DNA from 2 places in the Neobacillus phoenicis genome. Region 1 is predicted to be linked to the other one. Evidence: riboswitches for the same ligand, from Rfam matches in the RefSeq annotation. Region 1 holds a riboswitch; the other holds the start of a gene.
The links. Region 1 has a riboswitch for FMN ahead of ribD (bifunctional diaminohydroxyphosphoribosylaminopyrimidine deaminase/5-amino-6-(5-phosphoribosylamino)uracil reductase RibD). Riboswitches for the same ligand answer to the same signal wherever they lie in the genome.

Region 1 (12,442 bases):
GCATGTACAAAAGCACGCCATTTCCCGCTTGATTGATTTGACTTAAGGCTGCATGAAGCTGTGGCCCGCAATCACAGCGGTAGGAACCAAAAACATCTCCTGTTAAACATTCTGAATGAACTCTGACAAGAACAGGTGTATCAGGGTCGATTTCCCCCTTCACTAATGCAACATGTTCTTTATCATCAACAAGATTGGAATACCCTACAGCTTTAAAGGTGCCAAATTCTGTAGGCAAATTGATTTCCACCTCACGTTTGACTAAGTTATCCTTTTTGTTTCGATATTCAATCAAGTCTTTAATAGTAATCATTTTTAAGTTTAGCTCATCTGCTATTTTTCTAAGCTGAGGAACACGTGCCATAGTCCCATCTTCATTCATGATTTCACAAATGACCCCCGCAGGCTTAGAGCCGCACAATCTAGCTAAATCTACAGCTGCCTCAGTGTGTCCTGTCCGTCGCAAGACTCCACCTTTTTTTGCGATTAACGGGAAGATATGACCAGGTCTTTTAAAATCACTTGCTTTTGCTTCAGGATCAAGCATGCTTAAGACAGTGGCTGACCTTTCATAAGCAGAAATCCCTGTCGTTGAAAACTTATGATCAATACTGACTGTAAAGGCAGTTCCGTGAGGATCCGTGTTTTTAGAAACCATGGGTATTAAATCCAATTTTTGCGCTAACTCTTCTTCTATCGGTACACATACCAGCCCTCTGCCGTGAGTGACCATAAAATTAATAACAGATGGGGTAGTTTTTTCAGCTAGGGCAATAAAGTCCCCTTCATTTTCTCTATCCTCATCATCACAAACAATGATAACCTTGCCCTCTTTCAGATCCGATAAAGCTTCCTCGATCGTATTAAACATGCCAAACCACTCCTTTTTTATCACTTAACCCATAGCCGTTCCAAACGAAAATATTTTAATAAAATCCATTTTCTTCTAAAAAATTAGCAGTTATTCCTTTTTGGCTCTTTTGCTTATTATCATTTGAAAGGTTTGTTAAAAAATGCCCAACATATTTTCCAATCATATCGCATTCGAGGTTCACTATGTCCCCGGAGCCCTTTAATCCTAATACTGTTTCAGCTAATGTATGAGGTATTAACGATAAAGTAAAGCTGTTCTCCGTTACTGCAAAGACGGTTAAACTTGTCCCATCTACGGCAACCGATCCCTTTAATATGACATATCGCAGCAAGTCTGGGTCTGCTTCAATTTCATAATAAACCGCATTCTCAAGCGCCTGTTTCCTTTTAATGACCCCAGTTCCATCAATATGCCCAGAAACAAAGTGACCTCCAAATCTTCCCCCTGCAGCCATCGCTCTCTCCAAATTTACTTTTGAACCACGCTTTATTGTATGTAAGCTCGTCGCTTTCACCGTTTCAGGCATTACATCAACTGTAAAATGCTTCCCTGAAAAAGAAGTGACGGTAAGACATACTCCGTTGACAGCAATACTGTCACCAAGGTGAACATCTTCAAGTATCCTTTTTGCTTCAATCGTAAGAACAAACGATTCACCCGTTCTTTGCATATTGGCAATGCTTCCTATTTCTTCAATGATCCCGGTAAACATACTAGTTTCTTCTCCTTACATAGGTTCTGCAATGATTCTGATATCATCGCCAATTCGATCTACTTGTTTAATGTTCAATGAAACGGCTTCAGCAATTTTTTCGATCCCATGTCCACCAAATAAAGTTGGCGCCGTTTTTCCGCCAATCAATTTGGGTGCAATATAAGTAATAATCTGTTGAAAAGATCGTTCCTTCAAAAAGCTTCCATGTACTTCAGCGCCACCTTCAACAAAAAGTGAAGTCAATCCCCTTTTTCCGAGAATACCAAGTAAATCCTTTATACGTATGTGGGTCGTTTCCATTTGGATTATTTCAACGCCCCATTCCATGAAAAGTTTGATTTGCTCCTTGGCTACATCATTCCCTGTCACAATCCAAGTCGGTGCTTGCTGATCAGTAATAACCTTGGCATTTAGAGGCATTCTTAAATGAGTGTCAAGAATAATACGGATTGGATTTTTGCCACCGGAAGACATTCTTGTTGTTAAGGATGGATTGTCCTTTATTACGGTATTAACACCAACTAATATCCCATCATGCAGATGGCGGTACTGATGAACATCGGCTCTTGCTTTTTCACCGGTAATCCACATACTTTCACCAGTTACTGTTGCAGTTTTCCCATCTAAACTTGCCGCCGATTTTAATGTGACATACGGCAGACCTGTTTGAATGTTATAAAAAAAGACTTTATTCAGCTCACGAGCTTCCTCTTGGAGTAAACCCACCTCCACTTCAATTCCTGCCTTCTTGATTCGCTCAATACCTGTTCCTGCCACTTGTGGATTTGGGTCAGTTGTTGCCACAAATACTTTCCTCACCCCAGTCCTAATCACCAAGTCACTACAGGGTGGTGTTTTTCCATGATGACTACACGGCTCAAGTGTTACATACAAGGTAGCATCCTTCGCTTTTTCACCAGCCATTTGAATGGCATGTACTTCTGCATGTGGTTCACCTGCTTTTAAATGGGCACCCATTCCGATAATTTGGCCGTCCTTCACGAGCACAGCGCCTACCACAGGGTTTGGAGTAGTTTGACCTAGAGTTCCTTTGGCAAGATTTAAAGCTAGATTCATGTAAAATTTATCGTTCATTTTTTTCTACTCCTTTGAAAAGGATTAAAAAAGACCCTGAAGAAAATTATTCTTCAGGGTCGTTAAAAAGACATTAGGAAATAAAAGCTTAAAAATAGGTATACTTCACCCTACCCATAAACCTCGTTTTTCCTTCTCCCATCCAGACTTTAACTGTCGGCCCTGGAGTTTCACCAGATCCACCGTTTATCCAAGCGGATAACCGGGTCACGGACTAAGAAGCATGGCTTCATCACCGCCGGTTAGGAATTTCACCTGACCCCGAAGGAATTATTTAGATATATTAAATGTTATTATACTTAATTCAAACAGTAAAGGAAAACGCCTTTTAAATTTTCATACAAAAAAACGGCCCTAACTAGGCCGCTTTCTATTCCTTATATGTCTTGATTGGTAAATAAATTTCAAAATGAAGATCTCCTACCGCATTTTGATGTTTATGCTCTTCTTTATAAACTTCTAAACTTAACGCATGGTGATCCTGCTCATATCCATATTCTTTCATCCAATTGAATAATCGAAGGTATGTATGTTCTACTTCCTCTGGTTTTCCTTTATGGGTAGTGTATACATAATTTTTACTAGGAATCGTAAATCCAACCATTCCTTCCGGGATCGAGTCAAGCTTATCTACAGGGGTAGTGACGTAATAGGTGAACTCCGTTTCCCTGCTATGAAAAGGTGCAATGAGAACAGGCTCTTTTGTCTGATAAGGTACTTCTTGCAAACGTGATTCCATTTTGTTAAAGAGACTCGGGATTGTACTTACTTCTGAGTAAGTACCTGTCCACGAAATTCCGACTACCTTAATTTCTTCTTTTTCAATTACTTGGATCCCCAAGCTAATCCCCCCTTTGTTCCATCATATTTCTATTATTCTAAGAATATCCCTTAAAGTCCTGCAAAAATATTTCGACTTCTGAGTTATTTTTAAAGCCAAATAAAAACAACCTTATATGAAGGCTGTTTTGACAGTGTCATTATTTTAAAATACTTGATGAGATATCAAAAGCATTCCAGAGAAAAGCAGCATATATCGCTGAAAGAATCCATGCAAGTAATGGTTTATAGTAATGAATCACCAGAACGGAAAACATGACGAAGCTAAAAAAAGCTGACCACCCTAAATTCCAACCATTTTTATGAATTAATGCACCTAGTTTTAAATCAACGTATTCATTTATTGTATATATTATGGTCCACAATCCGATATTGGCTATCTTCTTAAGGAATGGCTTCGGCATATGACCAAGAAAGATGCTAACTGTTATTGGATATTTTATTAACATCACCAAAAAGGCTATATGAGTATGTTTAGCCCAACCTTTATCACTTCCTACAGGCACATATTCCCACATACTATGCTTATAGAACAAATATTGATAGACCAAATCACCTACCATTAAAAAGAGAAAGGTGGGATAAAAGGCTTTCCAGTTTTTCCAATTTCCCCATTTGATTGCTGAAAAAATATAAATGGCCCCGTATATTACATTCAGATTCACCAGGATGCTCCTTCGCACTCTTAATACACCTATTATTTCCAATTAATTGTAAAATTATCAATAACAAAGGGTGCGCGAAGTTTCTTCGTTTCAATTTGAATAGCTACAAGCTGCTGGTAGGATGAATAACCTCCAAAATACCCATTATCACTAGAAGCGTTATACAAATTCCCAAACATTTTTCTTTCTAAATAATCATAATAAAAGGATCCTTTTTCAAAAGACAATGGTATGTTGCCAATTTTAGCTTCTGCGGTTATAGCCAGCTTTTCACTTCTCTCTTTTGCAATCAACTGATGATGATTGTTTATAATTGAGGCAATTTCAGCGATCACCTCTTGTGATCTTTCATAGGCAATCCCTCTTGTCGTGATAGCTAAGGTATACGGTTCATCAGCAAAAACAATTGCAGCATCGTTATAAATTAAATTCATTGGAATCATTCCAACTTTATGGGCAACCGGCACATCCTTTATACCCTGTGGAATAGTTGTGTTATAAACAGTATGTTCTAGGTACTGGACAAGCTTTTTCCCATTGACGCTTTGGTTTGCGTATCGATACAGTTCCTCTGTATATAGAGTTAAATCGTCAGCTGAGGTCGTATTCCTGCCACCTGGATAGGCATACTCAGCTCCGAGGCTTTTTAAAAATGAAACAAACTGATTGGGTCTTACCCGCTCTTTCAACATAATAAATGCAATATTATCACTATAAATCAACGCTTTTTCGACAAGTTCATCAATAGTATAGACCGAACCCACCTTGTCATTCTGGATGACACCACTGCCGCCATAATAATGCCGGCTTTGATAAGTTAATGTCTCGTTTAAGTCAATCTGACCCTCATCAGCAAGCTTCATCACGAATAAGGCTAACGGAAGCTTGATGGTACTCGCAGCTGGCACTTCCGTATTGCTATTTAATGAATAGCCTTCATTTGTAACAAGATTTTGATAACGAAGGGTCACTTTTCCTTGGTACGGCTTTATGTATTGGGCTAGATCAGCCTGAAGGTCAGTTATGGGCTGGTTTTCCTCTGCCTTTCCTGTTGATTTGATGCCCCCCTGTGTTATTAATAGCAAAGTTAAAACGGTAATGAATATTCTTTTTACTAACACTTTTTCCCCTCCTAGTCACTAAGAACTAGTTTAATAGGGGAAATTTAAAAACATTGTCGAAATGTGTAGAAAATGTAAGTTTTTTGTAGTGCAACTTAATTATGTAATTTTTTTATGAAGATTTTTTCCCATTGTTTCCATGGGATTATGTTTTTAAAGAAAAGAGTTGTTTTTACTCCTTTACCAATTGGAAATCTTAAATTAGATCGACCGCCTATTGAGATTCTTGCTATTTTTTCTGCCACTTCCTTAGGGTCACCGAAGTTTCCTTCACCCAATTGGATGTAGTCTTCAATTTTCTTCATATATTCATAGTAAGGAGATTCTGTTTGTAACGATAATGTGGTCACTTGCTTTCCTGTGGACCAGATATTAGTCTTATACGATCCTGGCTCAATCAAGACAACATCAATGCCAAACGGAACTAATTCTAAGCGAAGGCTTTCACTCCAACCTTCCAATGCATGTTTGGAAGCTACGTAGGGCGAAAGTCCCGGAAAAGCAATTTTCCCACTAATGCTACTGACATTAATAATTTTACCTTCCCCTTGCTTGCGCATAAAAGGTAGAACGGTCTTAGTTACTGCTATGACTCCAAAAAAATTAGTATCAAATTGCTGTCGGTATTCTTCCATCGTAATTTCCTCAACAAACCCTGCAGCAGCATAGCCAGCATTATTCACGAGAACATCAACCCTGCCAACACGTTCAATTAGTGCGGCTAATCTTCCAATTGAACTCTCTGAAGTAACATCTAGTTCATGAACTATTATATTTGATTGTATTGAGAGTCTTTCTGTCTCGTTTAATAGCTCCACACTTCTTTCTGCATTTCTCATTGTTGAGATTACTTGAAAACCCGATTTAGCTAACTCTATAGCTGTTAATAGTCCAAAACCACTTGAAGCTCCGGTTACAATTGCAATTGGTTGATTCATATATCAATTCCCCCATTATTTTACTATCTATAATACCATGAAAAAAGACCGTTCAACTTTTTGAACGGCCTTTGCTTGTTTGATTGTCTTGCTGTTTTATTTTACTCCTTGGGGAATAGCTAAATTCAATCCCTTAGCTATTCTTTCACCATACTCTGGATCTGCTTTATAAAAATGCTGAATTTGACGGAGTTTAATATCGTCTCTTTCCACTGGCTTCATTGCGCCAACAATGGTTTCAACGAGTCGTGCTCTTTCTTCTTCGGACATTAAGCGGTACAGGTCACCAGCCTGCGTATAATGATCATTTTGATCATAGGCTACCTGCTCAGCTACACCTGATACCTGGAATGCAGTCTGTTTATGTTCCGGTGCTTCTTTTGGTCCCCCGAAGCTGTTTGGCTCGTAGTAAACAGAGCCTCCTCCATTATTATCAAAACGCATCGCACCATCACGTTGATAGTTATTTACCTCTGTCTTCGGACGGTTAATTGGAAGTAAATTATGGTTTGGTCCTACACGGTAGCGATGTGCATCAGAATACGCAAAAATACGACCCTGAAGCATTTTATCTGGTGATGCTTCGATACCAGGAACCATTGTTCCAGGAGAGAACGTTGCCTGCTCTACTTCTGCAAAGTAGTTTTCAGGGTTGCGATTTAGGACCATACGACCTACCTCAATTAGTGGATAATCCTTGTGTGACCATACTTTTGTCACATCAAATGGATCAAAGCGGTACGTTTCAGCATCTTCAAATGGCATGATTTGAACATGGAGTCTCCATGCAGGGAAATCTCCATTTTCAATGGCATTATATAAATCCTCCGTATGGTAATCCGGATGATCACCTGCTAATTTTGCCGCCACTTCAGGTGACATGTTTTTGACACCTTGTTCCGCTTTAAAATGATATTTTACCCAAACAGCTTCCCCCTCTTGATTTACCCATTTGAAGGTATGGCTCCCGTATCCATTCATATGACGAAGTGTAGCTGGTAATCCACGATCACCCATTAAGTACGTCACTTGGTGCAAGGATTCTGGTGATAATGACCAGAAATCCCAGACTGCATTTGGATTTTTCAAATGAGTTTTTGGATCTCTTTTTTGTGTATGAATAAAATCAGGGAATTTTATCGCATCACGAATAAAGAAGATAGGGGTATTGTTCCCAACTAAATCATAGTTTCCTTCTTCCGTGTAAAATTTCACAGCAAAGCCCCGTGGGTCACGAACTGTATCAGCTGAGCCCAGCTCTCCTGCCACAGTTGAGAATCGAATAAACATTGGAGTTTGTTTACCCACACCATTGAACAATTTTGCCTTTGTGTATTTGGACATATCATTAGTTACTTCAAAGTAGCCATGTGCTCCAGCTCCTTTTGCATGAACCACACGCTCAGGTACTCGTTCACGGTTGAAGTGAGCTAATTTCTCTAGTAAATGTACATCTTGAAGTAATGTTGGGCCGCGTGAACCAGCAGTCATAGAATTTTGATTATCACCAACTGGTGCCCCATTTCCTGTTGTTAAATGCTTGTTAATGTTGTTACTCATTTAATCACCTCGTAAACTATTTTTTGAACTTAACTAGATTATAATATAAATCTTATTAAAATCAATACTAATTTATAATAATTTTAAACTAATATTGATTATCAATTAGTTGACGTGTACCCACTACTACATAGGTATTAAAAATATGGGACGTTATGCCAAAATTAAGAAATAACGTCCTAAAAAATTCTTTCAACTGTGAGGATTCATTATTAATATAGAAAAAAATAGATTATACTGTAGGTAACGTATATTTTAGGAGGATTATTATGAGTGAAATAAATCAAACAAACCAAACCGAGGAACCAAAAAAGAAGATCAGTTTACAAGAAGCGATGAAGCAGCAGCTTTTAAATAAAAAGAATAAATCCACTTCAGGGAATGCCTCATCGAATAACGCTAATGCGACGCAAAAAATGAAAAGTCAGCAAACCAAGAAAGTAAGTAACTCACGGAGAAAAATGGGTGTCTAACGGCCAAAATCGAAAGGACATTTATCCAGGTTTGGCAGTTAAAATTGTCCTAAAGGCTGATCAAAGAAGCGGCAAATTAACTGCCGGTGTGGTAAAGGATATTCTAACCAATTCCAGTTTTCATCCTCATGGGATTAAAGTGAGGCTGACAGATGGACAAGTTGGCAGAGTACAGGAAATACAAAATATTTAATAGCAACTGTTAAAAAAATTTTTCATGAGCCTCTTCCATGTTGGTGGAGGCCTTTTTGCATAAAAAAACAGACTCCGTTTTGGAGTCTGTTCTATTGGTGGGTCATTATGATTTACGAACGTTAACCGCTTGTGGTCCACGTTGTCCATTTTCAATTTCAAACGTAACCTCTTGACCTTCATCCAATGATTTGTATCCTTCGCCTTGAATCGCAGAGAAGTGTACGAATACGTCCTCTCCACCTTCACGCTCAATGAATCCAAATCCTTTTTCACTGTTAAACCATTTTACTTTACCATGTTCCATTTCTTTGTAGCCTCCTAGCATGTACCTTATACATGAAATTGCAATATACTTGCCTGATTATTTTTACCCGCAAATTTAAAGCTTATACTCACATGTAAAAAAAATTATTATTTACTTTTTTATTCTTTATTTAATGGATGGGAGCAACTAGTGCCCGTTAGGAAGAAAATCAAGATTTCGAGCTCATAGGACCTCTCTATGCGACCTTTTTTACTTAAAAATCTAGATTACGGTCACATAGGACTCCTCTATGTGACCCTTTTACTTAAAAATCTAGATTACGGGCTCGTAGGACCTCTCTATGCGACCTTTTTTACTTAAAAATCTAGATTCCGGGCTCGTAGGACCTCTCTATGCGACCTTTTTTACTTAAAAATCTAGATTACGGGCTCATAGGACTCCTCTATTCGACCCCTTTACTTGAAAATCAAGATTACGGGCTCATAGGACCTCTCTATGCGACCTTTTTTACTTGAAAATCAAGATTACGGGCTTATAGGACTCCTCTATGCGACCTTTTTACTTGAAAATCTAAATTACGGGCTCATAGGACCTCTTCTCTACGCGACCTTCTTTACTTGAAAAAGCAGTGTAATTAATCGGAACGACTAGTAATGTTTTTATCTTCCGTTCCTTCAGAGAACCCATTTATAAATGGCTTTGGCAACTCCGTCTTCTTCGTTTGTTGAGGTAATCCAGTCGGCAGACTCTTTCACAATGTCCTGGGCATTCCCCATTGCAACGCCGATCCCCGCTTCTTTAATCATCATTAGATCATTCATACTATCCCCAACAGCCATAACATTTTTCATTTCAATGCCCAAGCGGCTGCAGACCATTCTGAGCCCTTTAGCTTTATTAATCCCCTGCGGATTCACTTCGATATTTTTTAATGTTGAATTGGTAAGTTCAAACTCACCTTTTGCTTCAAGCACTTGTTTAATTAGCTCTCTTGTTGCATCATCGTCAATAGTAAACCCAAATTTCAACCAATCGATACTATGTAAGTCCTCTGGCATTTCATTATGCCAGCTACGCTCTGTACTGATTGCCCAAAACTTGGTTTGATGTTGTTGTGTTAGTTCCCACATCCATTGGATCAGCTCGGAGTTCACCAGGTTTCTTTCCACTAATTGCCGTTTATCATCCCAAATTTCACTGCCATTAACTGTTACTAAATATGAGGTGAGCTCAAGTGATTCGGCATGCTCCCGACTTGTATGAAAGGAGCGTCCGGTGCTTAATACAACAGCTATCCCCTTTTCCTGTGCCTCCTTAATCGCCTGGCGGTTGGTATCAGAAATCTGGCCTTTTTTATTCAAAAGAGTACCATCCATATCGAGCGCGACAAGTTTGATCTCTACATCATTTAAAAAATTATCCATATGTATGAATTCTCCTTTCGCCATTTCCTTACTAGGGTAACACCTTTTTGGATAAATAATCAAAACTTTTAGTTTACATAATTATATTACACTAAACCTCAAAAAGAACCCTTCTATGTTCAGAAGAGTTCTTTTTGAAATTTATCTCTGAAATTGCACACGATGAAGGTTTGCAAAAATACCGTCTTGTTCTAACAACTCATCATGACGGCCTTCCTCTGCTATTCCTTCTTCTGTTACCACAATAATGCGATCGGCGTTGCGTATGGTCGCCAGTCTGTGGGCAATAATAAGTGTAGTTCTGTTTTGAGCGAGCTCCATCAATGCTTCTTGAATCACCATTTCCGTTTCTGTATCTAACGCAGAGGTGGCTTCATCCAAGATTAAAATCGGAGGATTCTTTAAAAACATTCGTGCAATGGCAATACGTTGTTTTTGGCCACCGGAAAGTTTCAAACCTCTTTCACCAATTTGCGTTTCATATCCATCTGGTAATGAAGCAATGAACTGTTCAAGATGTGCACGGCGAGCTGCATCAGCAATTTCTTCATCTGTTGCATGATGCTTTCCATACGCAATATTCTCACGGAGAGTTCCTGTAAATAGAAACACATCTTGCTGGACGATTCCTATTTGTGAGCGTAACGATTTTTTCGTCATGTCGCGAATATCCATTCCGTCAATGGTGATTCCGCCGCTATTTACATCGTAAAACCTTGGAATCAAAGAACAAATGGTTGTTTTTCCTGCTCCGGATGGGCCAACAAAAGCTACCGTTTCACCCGCCCGTATCTCTAATTGAATATGTTCAAGAACAGATTTATGCCGATCATAACGGAAAGAAACATCATTAAATACAATATTTCCTTTTAATGACTCAACCTCAACCGCATCTTTTGTGTCCTTTACATCAGGTTCTGAATCAATTAATTCAATAAATCGCTTAAATCCAGCCATTCCTTTTGGATAAAGCTCCATAATGGCACTGATTTTATCAATCGGTTTAAATAGAACATTTACATATAGGACAAACCCAACCAGCGATCCATACGTCAAATGACCTGTAAAGCTCAACCATGCTCCATATACAAGAACGACTATGGTAATGAGACGTGTCATCATATAAATACCTGATAAGCTAAATGACATAACCCGGTATCCACCTAATTTTGCCGCACGATAGGTTTTATTATTCTTTTTAAATCTAGCAATCTCAAATTCTTCATTTGTGAACGATTGAACGACGCGACTCCCTGATACACTGTCCTCTACTCGTGCATTCACATCTGCAATGCTTGAATACATTTGCCCCCATGCTTTATTCATTTTCAAATTACAAACAACAACTAGTATCATTAAAAATGGAAGCACTAAAATAGCAACAAATGCCAGTTTAACGTTGATTGTCAACATAATCCAAAACGCACCAATAAAGGTCATCATTGCAATAAATACATCTTCTGGTCCATGATGGGCAAGTTCACCAAGATCAAAGAGATCATTCGTAATTCTGCTCATGATATGCCCAGTTTTCGTATTATCAAAGAAACGGAACGACTGCTTTTGAACATGTTCAAACAACTCTTGTCTCATGTCTGTTTCAATATTAATTCCCAGCTTATGCCCCCAATAATTCACAATAAATTGTAAGAAGGTGCTCAATAAGTATAGAAGGAAAAGACCAATACTAACGGCCACAATCGTTTGCCAGTCCCCTCCAGGCAGTAATTTATCAATAAACCACTGCACTGCTAACGGAAAAGCCAATTCTAAAATGGCTACGATAACCGCGCTACTAAAGTCAAACATAAACAGTCTCTTATGCGGACGATAATATGAAAAAAAACGACGAATCATAGATAATCTCCTTTTTTCTAAGATAGCAATAATAGGATTATACGAGAAAAATGTAAACAATTTCAAGTTTTTTGAAAATTACAGTTTAAAAAAACGCTTGGATTACTTTCCAAACGTTTTTGCGTGATTAGATTAATGATGATGGTGGACGCCCTTTGATGGATTGGTAATCAGCCATTCTTCTTTTGGGACATGGAAGAACTGGATCCAAATATTATCTAAATATTCATTGTTTTTTTCTACAATAAAATCAATATCCTTATCCGATTGAACCACTACATCATTTTCTGTTGGAGTATCGAGCCTCAAGTCATAGTGGGCATGATCTCCATGAATACTTGTCACATAAACTCGAAACATTTTTCCTTGTGCTTCCTCTTGATCAAGCATTTTTTTCAAAGCTTTTGCTGCATTGCGGTT
Region 2 (12,442 bases), 1.3 Mb from region 1:
TTTAATATCTTAAAGTTTTATGTCATGAAACGGTAATTTTTTCATAAGATTAATTGATGTTGAATATAGGGAGGGCTACAATGAATACTCATTTTAAAACCTATCATCCTTACGCGAGTCCGTTTGACCCTTGTAAGCCAATACTTGAAAAAACCTATTCCACTCCACCTCATTTATATATGGGATTCCAACCACCGAATCTTCCACAATTTTCTCCACTTGATGCACTTAGAGCTGGCACACTATGGAAGGACCTTTATGATCCTTATTTTAATTCTTCTGAAAAAGCACAAGGGGGTCTACCATCATGAACCAGGTACCCGCTGAATATTATCAATTAATGGAACAGCTCCAAGCCGTTGACTTTGTTTTAGTCGAGCTAACCCTATACTTAGACACACATAACGACGACCTTGAATCTATTAATCAATTCAATCATTATGCAAAAGAAAGAAAACGATTAAAAAAAGCGTTTGAAAGCCAATTTGGCCCGTTATTACAATATGGAAACAGTTACTCAGGCTATCCATGGAATTGGGACGACAGTCCTTGGCCATGGCAAGTTTAAAAGCGGAAGCGCCTTGGTCAGCCCCGACAGGCAAATGTTCTTCGGCAAGAAAAGTCCGCTTTTTTGACTTTTATTGACGAAGGTTATTTGACCCGAGGGGTTAGGCGCTGGAGCTAGATAAATAGAAGGAGGGATTATTATTCATGTGGATTTACGAAAAGAAACTACAATATCCCGTAAGAGTGAGCACATGTAACCCAACATTAGCAAAGTATTTAATTGAGCAATATGGAGGTGCAGATGGAGAACTTGCTGCTGCCCTCCGGTATTTAAACCAAAGATATACTATTCCCGATAAAGTAATTGGGCTACTTACAGATATCGGAACAGAAGAATTTGCTCACCTCGAAATGATTGCTACAATGGTCTATAAATTAACGAAAGATGCAACACCAGAGCAATTAAAAGCGGCAGGACTAGGTGAACATTATGTCGATCATGACAGTGCATTATACTATCATAATGCTGCGGGAGTACCGTGGACAGCAACATATATTACGGCTAAAGGTGATCCTATTGCTGACTTATACGAGGATATTGCTGCAGAAGAAAAGGCACGTGCTACTTATCAATGGTTAATAAACATAAGTGATGATCCGGATATTAATGATAGTCTTCGTTTTTTACGTGAACGTGAGATTGTTCACTCCCTTCGCTTCCGTGAAGCTGTGGAGATATTAAAGGAAGAACGCGACAAGAAAAAATACTTTTAATAAGAAAAGCGCAAGCGCCTTGATCAGCCCCGACAGGCAAATGTTCTTCTGCAAGAAAAGTCGCTCTTTGACTTTTATTGCAGAAGGTTATTTGACCCGAGGGGCTAGGCGCTGGAGCTGGACAATTCTCGAAGTCGAATTTTATACTCTCTTGTAAAGTTAAATAAGAAGCAGAAGTGTCTTTGCTTCTTATTTTTTTTCATGATAGAGGTTAATATCGTATTTTTTCTTCATAGTCTCAAACACTAAATGACGATTCTTCCATTCCTCTTCCTTTTTCCATAAATCTTTGCTCCGGTCGACAATTTCACATCTTAGTTCCTGATATTCCTTTTCCTTTTTCTCTTTTTGTTGTTTTAACACATTCATGGACCCTAGTCCAATAAGGACAATTGTTAAGAGCGACACACTGACTGAATCATTGAGAGTTGCGGATAATGCAGCTAAAAAAGAATAAGAAAAATGCAGATAAATTGTAAAATAAAAATAGGCAATAAAGATTAACGCAAGGGAAAGGGTCGCATATATCGAAATATAATGCCAAAATTTTGTATCATCAAACTTTTTTTTCCGTTTTCTTACGTTTTCTAACATTTGTTTAGTTGCTTGGTCCGTATGTTCAAGTAATTGGATTGGAGAATCCATTTTATCCCTCCATTTCTCCATATATATTTATGAACTTGTCCTGAACAATATGTTTTTTCCATAAAAAAAACCGACCAAAGGATGATCGGTTAGTTGTTTAATGGGATTTTTAATACTTGACCAGCATAAATATTTTCACTGGTTAGATGGTTAGCCTTTTTAATAATGTCTATCCCCTTTTGAGACTGGTAATAATTCATTGCAATTCGGTATAGTCCCTCTCCAGGTTGGACCGTATGATATTTTATTCTAACAGTGGGCACTGTTTTTTTAGTTTCTGTTTGTGCTTTACTGTTTTTATCTGTTTGCTGTTGGTCAGCCGGAGCATTATTAGAACTAGCAGGCACACTCTCGGTGTTCAGCTGATTACTATCTTCGGTTGATTTTTCTTCTACCAAAGGAATTTCACTTTGCTCCTTGGGACTAGTCACATTTGAATCGTCTTGAATATTATCCTCAGTTTTTTCAGAATCCGCCTTGCTTTCATCTTCATTATTGTCAAGATTAATGGTTTCATATCCGATAGATTCGCTTGAGGTTTTTTCTGTCCCTATGATTTTTTTACCGCTATCACGATATGAAATAACACTAAAGATAATAATTGGTAAAAGGATAAAACATAATACTAATAATCGTATCACAGGAAATCTTAGCTTCCATTTTGTTTTCTTCTTTTTTTGCCGATGGATTTGTTCTCGTGGAGGTAATTCATCACCGTACTCCACTTTTTCATTTATTTTTTGGATCCGTTGTTTTAACCTTTCCGCTTGGTCCCTATATGGTTCTTCTTTATTCATGGAGACCCCCCTCTTGTTGGACATCAATTAGTGAACGTTTAAATTTTATATATATACCTAAAAGAAAATCAATGACAAAATGCATAATGATTGTAACAACTAAATTATTTGTATAAGCATAAATGCTACCGATTAAAAAGCTAAGGACAATAATATTTAAAAACAAGAACCAATTAAAAAGGTATCGATAATGGATAATAGCAAAAATAATACTGGCAAATAGTAGTCCAACCTTTGTTTGTATGATCCCTCTAAAAAGTAATTCTTCACTAAATGCTACAAATGCCGCAATGATAAAGATATGAAAGACCGATTTATTCTTAAAAATCCTTTCATTCAATCCCCCATCATCATAAAAAGATGAAGGCAGAATTCTCATTAATATAATATCTATGATAACTACTGCCACACCTGCAGGAATACCTATTACAATTATGTTCCGATCCATCAAATTGAAAGTCTTTAAAAAAGAAAAATGGTCAAATAAAAGAATTCCTAAAATGAAAGAAATGATTAAAAGAATGACCTGTGTTAAATATAAATGGGAAAGTAGTTCTTTGTCTGTTAAGCTGGCGATTAATTCGTTATACTTTTTCTTCATTCACTCATCTCACTATTTAATAAAATTTTGGTTAAATAATCCTTCCAATCTCCATCACTAGGTCTTCTTATTTGAAGATTTCCTTTTGATTCATAATTCTCTAGATGTATCCCACATCTGTCGCAGCATAATGAAACCTTGGAGGTGAGTGTTTCTTCGAAATGTTTCAGAATAAATTCACGGCGGCACGTCGTTGATTCCACCCATTTTTTCATTTGATATATATTACTCTTTTTAATCCTTATTCTTTCATTAACAAACTCTGAGATTGTATATCGTAAAGTGTCAATACTCATATCTGGTTGATATCGCTGGTGTATAAGTTCCACAATTATTCTCCACTGTACTTCAGTAAAGCCTCCGAAATCTCTTAAGTCACTATGGAGACTAATACCACCATCGTCTAACTGTTGGATTTGCATAATTTGCTGGAACAACCAATCAATTTGTTGTACCGATGGAAGCTCTCCCTCTGCAAGCTGGATTGGTAATTGTTCATCACCGGGAGAATATAGGAGAATCGCAATACTCGGACTACCATCACGCCCTGCCCTTCCAATCTCCTGAAGATAAGATTCCATTTGCATTGGCATATGATAATGAATGATAAAACGAATATTTTCCTTATTTACTCCCATACCAAAAGCACTAGTTGCACAAATTACATCTAGTTGATCGTGAATAAATTGTTGTTGGATCAGAATTCTTGTATTCTGTTCCAGTCCCCCGTGATAGGCCATAGCCTGACAGATTCCTTTTTCACCTAATAAAGATGCCATTTGTTCGGCCATTTTTTTACTTGAAAAATAAATGATTCCAGGTTTCTTCAGTTTAGATACAAGTTCAATTATACGATTCTGCTTTTCATTGAAATCAGCCAATTCTTCAACATAAAAAGAAATATTCGGACGATCGATCGTTGATTCAATTTTATTAACTACTTCTAATCCAAGGGATGTAATAATATCTTCCCTTACCTTCTTAGTAGCAGTAGCCGTAAGTGCTAATGTTAAGGGATTTCCGAGTTTTTGGCGTATATCCCCTAGTTTTGAATAATCTGGTCGGAAATCATAGCCCCATTGTGAAATACAATGAGCCTCATCCACCACGAACAATGAAACGGTAAGCTGTTGAAGTCTTCTTAAAATAAATGGAATCCCCATCATTTCAGGTGAAATAAATATATATTTATAATTGTTCAATCGATTCAGCACTTTGTTCCTTTCTTCTACAGGAAGAAAGGAATTCAATGCCACGACCCTTTTTTCTCCAAACCGATTCATTTGCTCTACTTGATCTTGCATTAGGGATAAAAGTGGTGAAACAATTAAAATCTGGCCCTTTAAGATATAACCAGGTAACTGGTAGCATAAAGATTTCCCCGTACCGGTAGGTAGCATGGCCAATGTGTGTTTCCCTTCAAGTAAGGAGGTAATGACTTCTTTTTGTCCTGTTTTAAATGAATGATACCCAAAATATTGCTCTAAAAGTATTTCTAGTTCCATGACTTATCACCATATTTCGCTAAGACTAACCTTATTTGAAAATATGTGGCTGTATTTAATTCATCCCTAATCAGCTTTAATTGTCTCGTTTCCAATTTTCGAGCAATGGATAAAATCTCCTCTTGTAGATTTTTGCTCACATATGTATCAATGGAAAAATCATTTACATGTAAAGCAAATTCAACAAGATGATCTTCAATGGTACTCATTTTCAACTGTCTAAGATTGGCAATGTGGTCAAGTGGGTATCCCTGATTTAATAAATTCCATGTTTTCCTAGATGAAAGAGTTAATTCATCTGTTTGTTTAAGGTCTCGAATAAGTAAAGGTAAAATGCTAAATTGATCTGCTTCCTGCCTAATCTTTTGTATTAAATAATGAAGTATTTGAATAAAAGCAAGGTGGTAATCATGCAAATCCATCTCCATCTTCCTAGCAGTCTGTTGTGGCGTTAAACCAATCTTTTTAAAACCAGTCAGCCGAAAAACAAAAATAGATGGGTCCACACCTTTATAATGGTCAAAACAACTCACCAATTCAGCAAAAACCATTTCACCTACTGCTTTCTTTTGGACTTTTATCTCTTTTAATACACTTTTCAACCATTGATGGTGTTCTTTGTTTTTTTGTATAGGAATATATCTTTTTTCTCCGTTTACAAGATTTGAAGTAACCTGAACGAATAACGACAGTCTTTCCCAAAATATATTAGTAAATGAATGATATTTCCACCCATCCAAATAAGACGTAGGTGGATTGTTTTCAAGGAGTGTCTTCCCAAGAGTGGTAAGATGGTATCGCTGGTCACCATAAAAGGCGATTTGATTTTGGTGTACCATGGATTGGATAATCTCTTCAAAAGCCTCTCTTGTTAGGGGTTCATAAATCCCAAAATAATTTTTCAAGGAGAACAAGTGGGCATCCTGAATCGTTTGTGAAGACTTTTTTCCATTAAGTAAATGAAAGATGGAATAAACTGTTCGCTCGCAATTTAGTTGTTTTAAGCAATAAAGAATAATGGATTCTATCTGCTTCATTCCACCTCACCACTTTTTCTTGTTTATATTCGACAAAATATCCATTTTTTCTATTATTATTTTAACATGAAATGGAGGTACTTGTTGCTGAAAATTGTGTAACTTTAAGAAATTCAATTTACAGATGCAAGGCTATAATAACATTTTTCTATTGAAAAGTTGCCCATACAGTTTTACAATAGAAATGAGTTATGCGTTTCCATTTTACAATGGAAATTAGCAAGAATATTTTGTTAATTTACTGGGAGGTTTTTTTCATGGCAAAGTACACAATTGTTGACAAGGAAACATGTATCGCTTGTGGTGCATGCGGCGCAGCTGCACCAGATATCTATGATTACGATGATGAAGGTATTGCATTTGTAACACTTGATGATAACGAAGGTATCGTTGAGATTCCAGATGTATTAATCGATGATATGATGGATGCATTTGAAGGGTGCCCAACTGATTCAATTAAAGTTGCAGACGAACCATTTGATGGTAATGCAACTAAATTTGAATAATATTTTGCTAATAAAATATTCTTAAGCTACTACCCCTTCTAAAACAGGAGGGGTTTTTCATTTCAACAACAAAAAACAAAGGTCCACAAATGGACCTTTGTTTTTTTATGCCCCTTTTATTATTGAAAATTTATGGATCCATGTCTGCATCCGAATAAATAACAACATGAAAATGAATGACATCATGACACCCTTCAATATATTAAATGGCAGTATAGCTGGAACGACTAGATTTCTCATATCTGGAAATCCCATTAATACAGTATATGCCGGCAAAATGATAAGGTAATTAAGGATACTCATAACCACAGCCATTGTTACAGTTCCAACCACTAAAGCTATTGTCATACCTTTTTTTGTTTTTAGTTTGTTGTATACATAATATGTTGGAAGAACAAACACAATACCAGCTAGGAAATTAGCAATATGTCCTACAGGAATCCCTGTTTGGCTTCCAGTCGCAAGATAATTAAGCACATTTTTGAAAAACTCAACCAATATACCCGCAATTGGGCCAAAAATTAATGCAGCAATTAAAGCGGGAATATCGCTGAAATCAACAAATAAAAAGTTAGGAAACAACGGCAGCGGAAAGTTTAGTAGCATTAATAGATATGCAATACTACTCAGCATACCAATTGAAACATATGCCTTTACATTAATTTTCTTCGTTTTCTTCATTTTTTCCATCTTCCTCTCTCCTTTTTTGATCCATCACGTTAGGAAGAGAGGTTCAGCAAAGAGACGACATCAAGAATAAAAATACCCTCAAGCAGTTAACTTGAGGGAGTTTACAAAGGCACGCTTAATAAACGTCCATTGAAATATCATTTTTGAACGTCTGCAGAACCTCCATCTTCTCCCATCCAGACTATACTGTCGGCTTTGGAATCACACCAAATCCTGCCTATACAGGCTCGCGGGCTTAGAGCAATGCTCAATACCGCCGATCGGGAATTTCACCCTGCCCCGAAGATAGATCGTTATTAAATTACAAATTTAATTATAATGCAGGACCAAGATTTTGTTAAGTAAAAGGATTGCTATTTTTCTTTTTTGTAACATATACAGAAAAAACCTGCAGATGTAAATCTGCAAGTCTTGTTATTTTTCGATAATTAATATTTGTTTTGGTCTTATCAAATCAGAAGTCAGCCGGTTTAATTCTTTAATTTTATTAACAGATGTATTTCTCTTTCTTGAAATTGAGTACAAGGTATCACCTTGTTTAACGATATAAGTGTCATTTACTGACGGTTCAGTTGTTTGAATCCTGCTATTATCATCACTCGTGTTAAAATGTGAACTTGCCTCTAGTATATGATCACCTATACTAGCCACTCCCCCTTGAACTGTTTCACCCACGTCTGCTTTCCCTAGTAGAACTTCCGGGTCCAACGCAAATTTCTTATCGTATCTCCACTCAAGTTGATGTGTTTCAAAATGAAGATGTGTACCTGTAGCTTGTCCTGTTTTTCCCATTTTGCCGATCATATCACCTTGCTTAACATTTTGTCCCACCATAACATTTCTCATGTTTAAATGTGCATACACTGTTACAAAGTTACTTGGGTGTTTAATAAATACCACATTACCATATGTAGTAGAAAAATAGGATTTTATAACCACACCATCATCAACAGCAAGAATAGGGGTACCTAAGTTACCAGCAATATCAATTCCTTTATGTTTTCCCTTTCTTGTTCCAAATGTATCAGATATAATTCCATCTGACGGCCAAATCCATTGCTCTTTTATTTCAGCTGTTGCAGATCCACTTGCTGCCTCTGTATGTCGTCCACCTAAAAATAACAAACTGACACAAAGCGCCATAATTATGGCAATAAGAAACCTCTTTATGTAGTCACGCATTCTTTTTCTTTTCCTCCTTAAACTTTTCCTCTTCTCCACACTATGTTTAAACCCTTCCATTTAGAACATATATGGTTTTTGAAGAGGGAATGGCACATACTTGTTATAATTTGGAGAGCTCTGTTATTTTATACAAAAAAAATCAACCTAAAACGGTTGATTTTTTTGTTTATTGAATTAAACGTAGATTCGGAGCTACTGGAACTTGGTTTTCCTTTGTTAAATCGAACGGACCCAATTGCATGATTGGTGAATCCTTAACTACTACTTTTTCTAAACCAAAATCTTTAGCAGTTAGCAATAAAGCTTCAAAGGCAAATACTGTCATTTGGTTATCCTGTAAATTTGTATTCCCCTTAAATGATAGAACTAACGTTTTATCTGTAATAGAAACGTTACTAATCGGCAATAGTGGTGAGAGAGATCCTGTTAGACCTAATTCTGTTTGATCCGTTTTCATTGCATCTAAAGCTTTGTTAATATCTGAATAGGTAGTAGTTGACGGTGCCAGGAATGGAACATCACTTCCGGTAGGTAAATAAAAGAAGAAGCCATGTTTCTTTGCCACATTAATATCTAATTCCTGCTTATTACCGAAATTACCCAACTCAATTCCCGGTTCACCGTTCGTTGAAAATTTCACTTTTTTAATATCACTGTTCGAAGATATGTCCTTATTTATCACATTAATAAAGCTTGTTTCATTAGTTGATCCTTGTCCGTACTGATGATTTAGAGGAACATCGACTTGAATGGTAGTGTTATCTGAATTCATACTCATCGTTCCATTTAGTGGATAAAAATCTGTAAGTCCCCATTCTTCCTCTTTTAAGTTTGCCATATTCTCATTAAATAGGGTCAGCCATGATTCCTTATCAGATTTTGCTATAACCGTAGAAACTGGTATTAGTATCTGTCCTTGTGGGTCTGGAATCCAATACGTTAACACCTTTCCATTACCAACATCATCTGAATATATAGCTGTTTTTATAGTACTCGTTGACATAACCTCATTTTTAGGAGTTCCTGATATAGCATTTTCTTTTGAAGAAGAATCACCTTTATCCAAGGCAAATGTCGAATTTTTCTTTTGAGCGGCATCTTTTATTTCAGTATTGAACGAGGTCATTTCTGCTTTTTTATCAGAAGATGAATTGGCTCCATCCATTAGTTTAGGGACTAAAATGAAAAATAGAAATAATGCAGCCGCAGTCGCCAAACCCGGTAACAGCCACGTTTTAGTTTTTCGCCTTTTCAGAGAAAGAGTTTGGTAAATGTCACGAGGATTGCGATGATCCTTTATTTTTGGCATTTGCATTAATAATTCTTCGAGCTCTCTATCGCTCCACTCTGACTTTTTCACTAATTAATCCCTCCTTATCATAAAACATTTCCATATGCCTTTTTAAAACCTTTAAGGAGCGGTGTTGTGTAGTTTTAACCTTACTTTCCGACCATCCCAATGCTTGGGCAGTTTCTGAAATGGATAAATCCTGTAGGTAACGTAAAATAATAACTGCCCTTTGGTCAATCGTGCAATGTTCAAGACATTTGTATACCCATTTGATTTCTTCTCGTTGAACCGTAATTTCTTCTGGTATTGGAAATTCGTCTTTAACTTGATTGGTTGACCAATCAAATTTTTCGAGTAATCTTTCCTTCCAGCCTTTTTGCTTTCGAAAAAAGTCGATGGCAACATTTCTCGCAATTGAGTATAGCCAAGTCTTTTCGCTACTTTTCCCTTCAAAGCGATTATAAGACTTAAATACCCTTATATAGACCTCTTGTACAAGATCTTCAGCGTGTTCTTTATTTCTGACCATATAAAATAGAAATTGAAAAACGTCATGATGATATTTTTGATAAAGTTCATCGAAAACGGAGTCCATCAATTCCCCTCCCCGTTCAATAATATTAGTCGATAGATATGTATAAAAGGTTACACCTTATAAATATAGACCTTTTTTTGGTAAAAAGGAAGGTATTTGATGGAAGTTGTTATCAAGTCATTTATCATTCTTCCATTTAAATAGGAGCACGTAAAATATATAAAAGATGCTCATCCAATGGATGAGCATCTTTTATATATCTGGCAAAGGTTTTTCCTATAATTGTTTCCCGTGAATCAAGATGAATCGGCAAGATAGTTGTAAATATTACTTTTTTCGAGGGAGAAGGAAGGAAAATGTCGTTCCTAGTCCCATCTTACTTTGAACAGAAATATGACCTCGATGGGCATCGATAATATTTTTAGCAATTGCTAAGCCAAGACCAGTACCCGCTCTTCCTCTTGTTCTCGCTTTATCAGCTTTATAAAAACGTTCAAAAACAAACGGTAAATCTTCTTCAGGGATTCCAGAGCCTGAGTCTTTGACTTCTATTTTTATTGCCTGTTCTTCATTTGAAACAGTTAACCTAACCAATCCACCTTTTGGAGTATGTCTGATCGCGTTGTCAATTAAATTGGTTAAAACTTGTTCTATTCTATCAGGATCAAAGGAAACGGTTGCAATACCACTACCAATTTCTACTGTCAATTGAATTTCATTATCCTTCGCCAATCCCTGAAATTTGTGAATAATGCGATTGATAAATGAAGAAAGATCTACTTCTTCAATAGTTAACTGAAGGTGCCCCGCCTCCATTCTTGCAAGGTCAAGTAGTTCATTAACAAGACGTCCCATTCTTAATGATTCATCATAAATGACCTTGGCCATTTCCTTTTTCTCTTCCTGGGATTCAGCAATGTCATCAACAATGGCTTCGCTATAACCTTGTAACATGGAGATAGGTGTTCTAAGTTCATGTGAGACATTAGCAATGAAATCTTTTCTCATCTTATCTAATTGTCTTTCTTCCGTCATATCTCTTAAAACTGCAACTGCTCCGCGAATAAATTGATTACTGTATAGCGGGCTCACTAGTATAACCCAGTGTCGACCTTGAAGTGAGATTTCACCCACCTGTTCCTTTTCAGTATCTACCGCTTTTTGAAAGAGATTCATTACCTGTGATGGAATGGCCTCAACATCTGAAGTATTTCCTCCTTTTTCATAATACCAATATTGAAGGAATCGATCTGCAGGAGGATTGGTAATTAAGATGGTTCCATCGCGGTTAAAGGTAATGACCCCATCAGCCATACTGCTTAATATACTGGCGAGCTGTTCTTTTTCTTGACTAAGAGCATTCATATTAAACTTTAATTGTCGTCCCATCTGGTTAAAGGCAGTGGCCAGTTCTCCAATTTCATCATGAGTAAGAATGGGAACCTTTGTATCAAATTTCCCTCTTGCCACTTCAAAAGCAGCTTCTCTCATTTTTCTTAATGGAGCTGTAATTCTCGTTGATAGAAAAAAAGCAAAGATAGTTGTTAAAATAATTGCGACACCTGCAACAAGCAGGATAAACTTTGTTGTGGAATGGGTAGTTTCCTGCATCACCCGTAATGATTGATAAATAAATACAGCACCATGTTCATCGCCAGGTAAATGCAACGGTACACCAATAATCGAATAATCCGATTCGTTTCTTCCCGTCTTTTCCGAAAGATCAGATATTTTTTCTACCGTCTTTTCTTGAAAGACTTTTGCTAATTCATTGTCATTTTTAATATATGTCAGTGTTAGTTTTTTTTCTTTTTCCGTATTCGGAGAGTAGTAGATTTCATTCTCATTTTTTACAATGACCACTTTAGTAACATCATCGATAATTTCCCATGAGATTTCTAACCCTAGTGGAAATTTCTCATTTGGATGTTCTTCCAAAACATTTGCGATTTTTTCAGCAGTATTAGTAAGGTTATCTTTTGTCTCATGAATGTTGTAGTTTTGAAAAAACTCTAGGAGCATGACGGTTAAGATAAACAAAATAAAGGAAACCAATAAAAGAATGGTAAACCAAAGCTTACCTACAACACTTCGTAAAAAGGTCATTCATTAATTACCTCAAATTTGTAGCCCACTCCCCATACTGTTACAATCATTCTTGCTGCTTGCTCAGAGACCTTATTTAACTTTTCACGGAGACGTTTCACATGCGTATCAACTGTCCGTAAATCACCAAAAAATTCGTAGTGCCAAACTTCTTTTAACAACTGTTCGCGGTCAAAGACTTTATCTGGTGCTTTTGATAGAAAATATAATAATTCGTATTCTTTTGGTGTTAAGCTTACTTCCTTACCATCAGCAGTTACCCT

Region 2: another riboswitch for FMN. It lies ahead of AA0X95_RS11880 (ECF transporter S component); the one in region 1 lies ahead of ribD (bifunctional diaminohydroxyphosphoribosylaminopyrimidine deaminase/5-amino-6-(5-phosphoribosylamino)uracil reductase RibD).

Annotation. Positions count from the first base shown of each region.
Region 1 covers NZ_CP154847.1:3,642,112-3,654,553, forward strand. Annotated here, with positions in the region: gene AA0X95_RS18860 (bifunctional 3,4-dihydroxy-2-butanone-4-phosphate synthase/GTP cyclohydrolase II) at 1-871, opposite strand, end outside; gene ribE (riboflavin synthase) at 927-1,586, opposite strand; gene ribD (bifunctional diaminohydroxyphosphoribosylaminopyrimidine deaminase/5-amino-6-(5-phosphoribosylamino)uracil reductase RibD) at 1,602-2,684, opposite strand; FMN riboswitch at 2,811-2,957, opposite strand; gene AA0X95_RS18875 (GyrI-like domain-containing protein) at 3,055-3,525, opposite strand; gene AA0X95_RS18880 (CBO0543 family protein) at 3,665-4,189, opposite strand; gene AA0X95_RS18885 (serine hydrolase) at 4,222-5,310, opposite strand; gene AA0X95_RS18890 (oxidoreductase) at 5,406-6,248, opposite strand; gene katA (catalase KatA) at 6,345-7,808, opposite strand; gene AA0X95_RS18900 (hypothetical protein) at 8,078-8,281, shown strand; gene AA0X95_RS18905 (YwbE family protein) at 8,274-8,474, shown strand; gene AA0X95_RS18910 (cold-shock protein) at 8,580-8,780, opposite strand; gene AA0X95_RS18915 (Cof-type HAD-IIB family hydrolase) at 9,416-10,165, opposite strand; gene AA0X95_RS18920 (ABC transporter ATP-binding protein) at 10,307-12,022, opposite strand; gene AA0X95_RS18925 (iron-sulfur cluster assembly accessory protein) at 12,155-12,442, opposite strand, start outside.
Region 2 covers NZ_CP154847.1:2,295,584-2,308,025, reverse strand. Annotated here, with positions in the region: gene AA0X95_RS11925 (spore coat associated protein CotJA) at 81-311, shown strand; gene AA0X95_RS11920 (spore coat protein CotJB) at 308-568, shown strand; gene cotJC (spore coat protein CotJC) at 712-1,281, shown strand; gene AA0X95_RS11910 (DUF2663 family protein) at 1,471-1,926, opposite strand; gene AA0X95_RS11905 (LysM peptidoglycan-binding domain-containing protein) at 2,016-2,723, opposite strand; gene AA0X95_RS11900 (CPBP family intramembrane glutamic endopeptidase) at 2,716-3,324, opposite strand; gene AA0X95_RS11895 (RecQ family ATP-dependent DNA helicase) at 3,321-4,829, opposite strand; gene AA0X95_RS11890 (helix-turn-helix domain-containing protein) at 4,820-5,866, opposite strand; gene AA0X95_RS11885 (ferredoxin) at 6,124-6,372, shown strand; gene AA0X95_RS11880 (ECF transporter S component) at 6,478-7,062, opposite strand; FMN riboswitch at 7,223-7,353, opposite strand; gene AA0X95_RS11875 (peptidoglycan DD-metalloendopeptidase family protein) at 7,477-8,244, opposite strand; gene AA0X95_RS11870 (hypothetical protein) at 8,414-9,607, opposite strand; gene sigX (RNA polymerase sigma factor SigX) at 9,582-10,133, opposite strand; gene AA0X95_RS11860 (ATP-binding protein) at 10,401-12,179, opposite strand; gene AA0X95_RS11855 (response regulator transcription factor) at 12,176-12,442, opposite strand, start outside.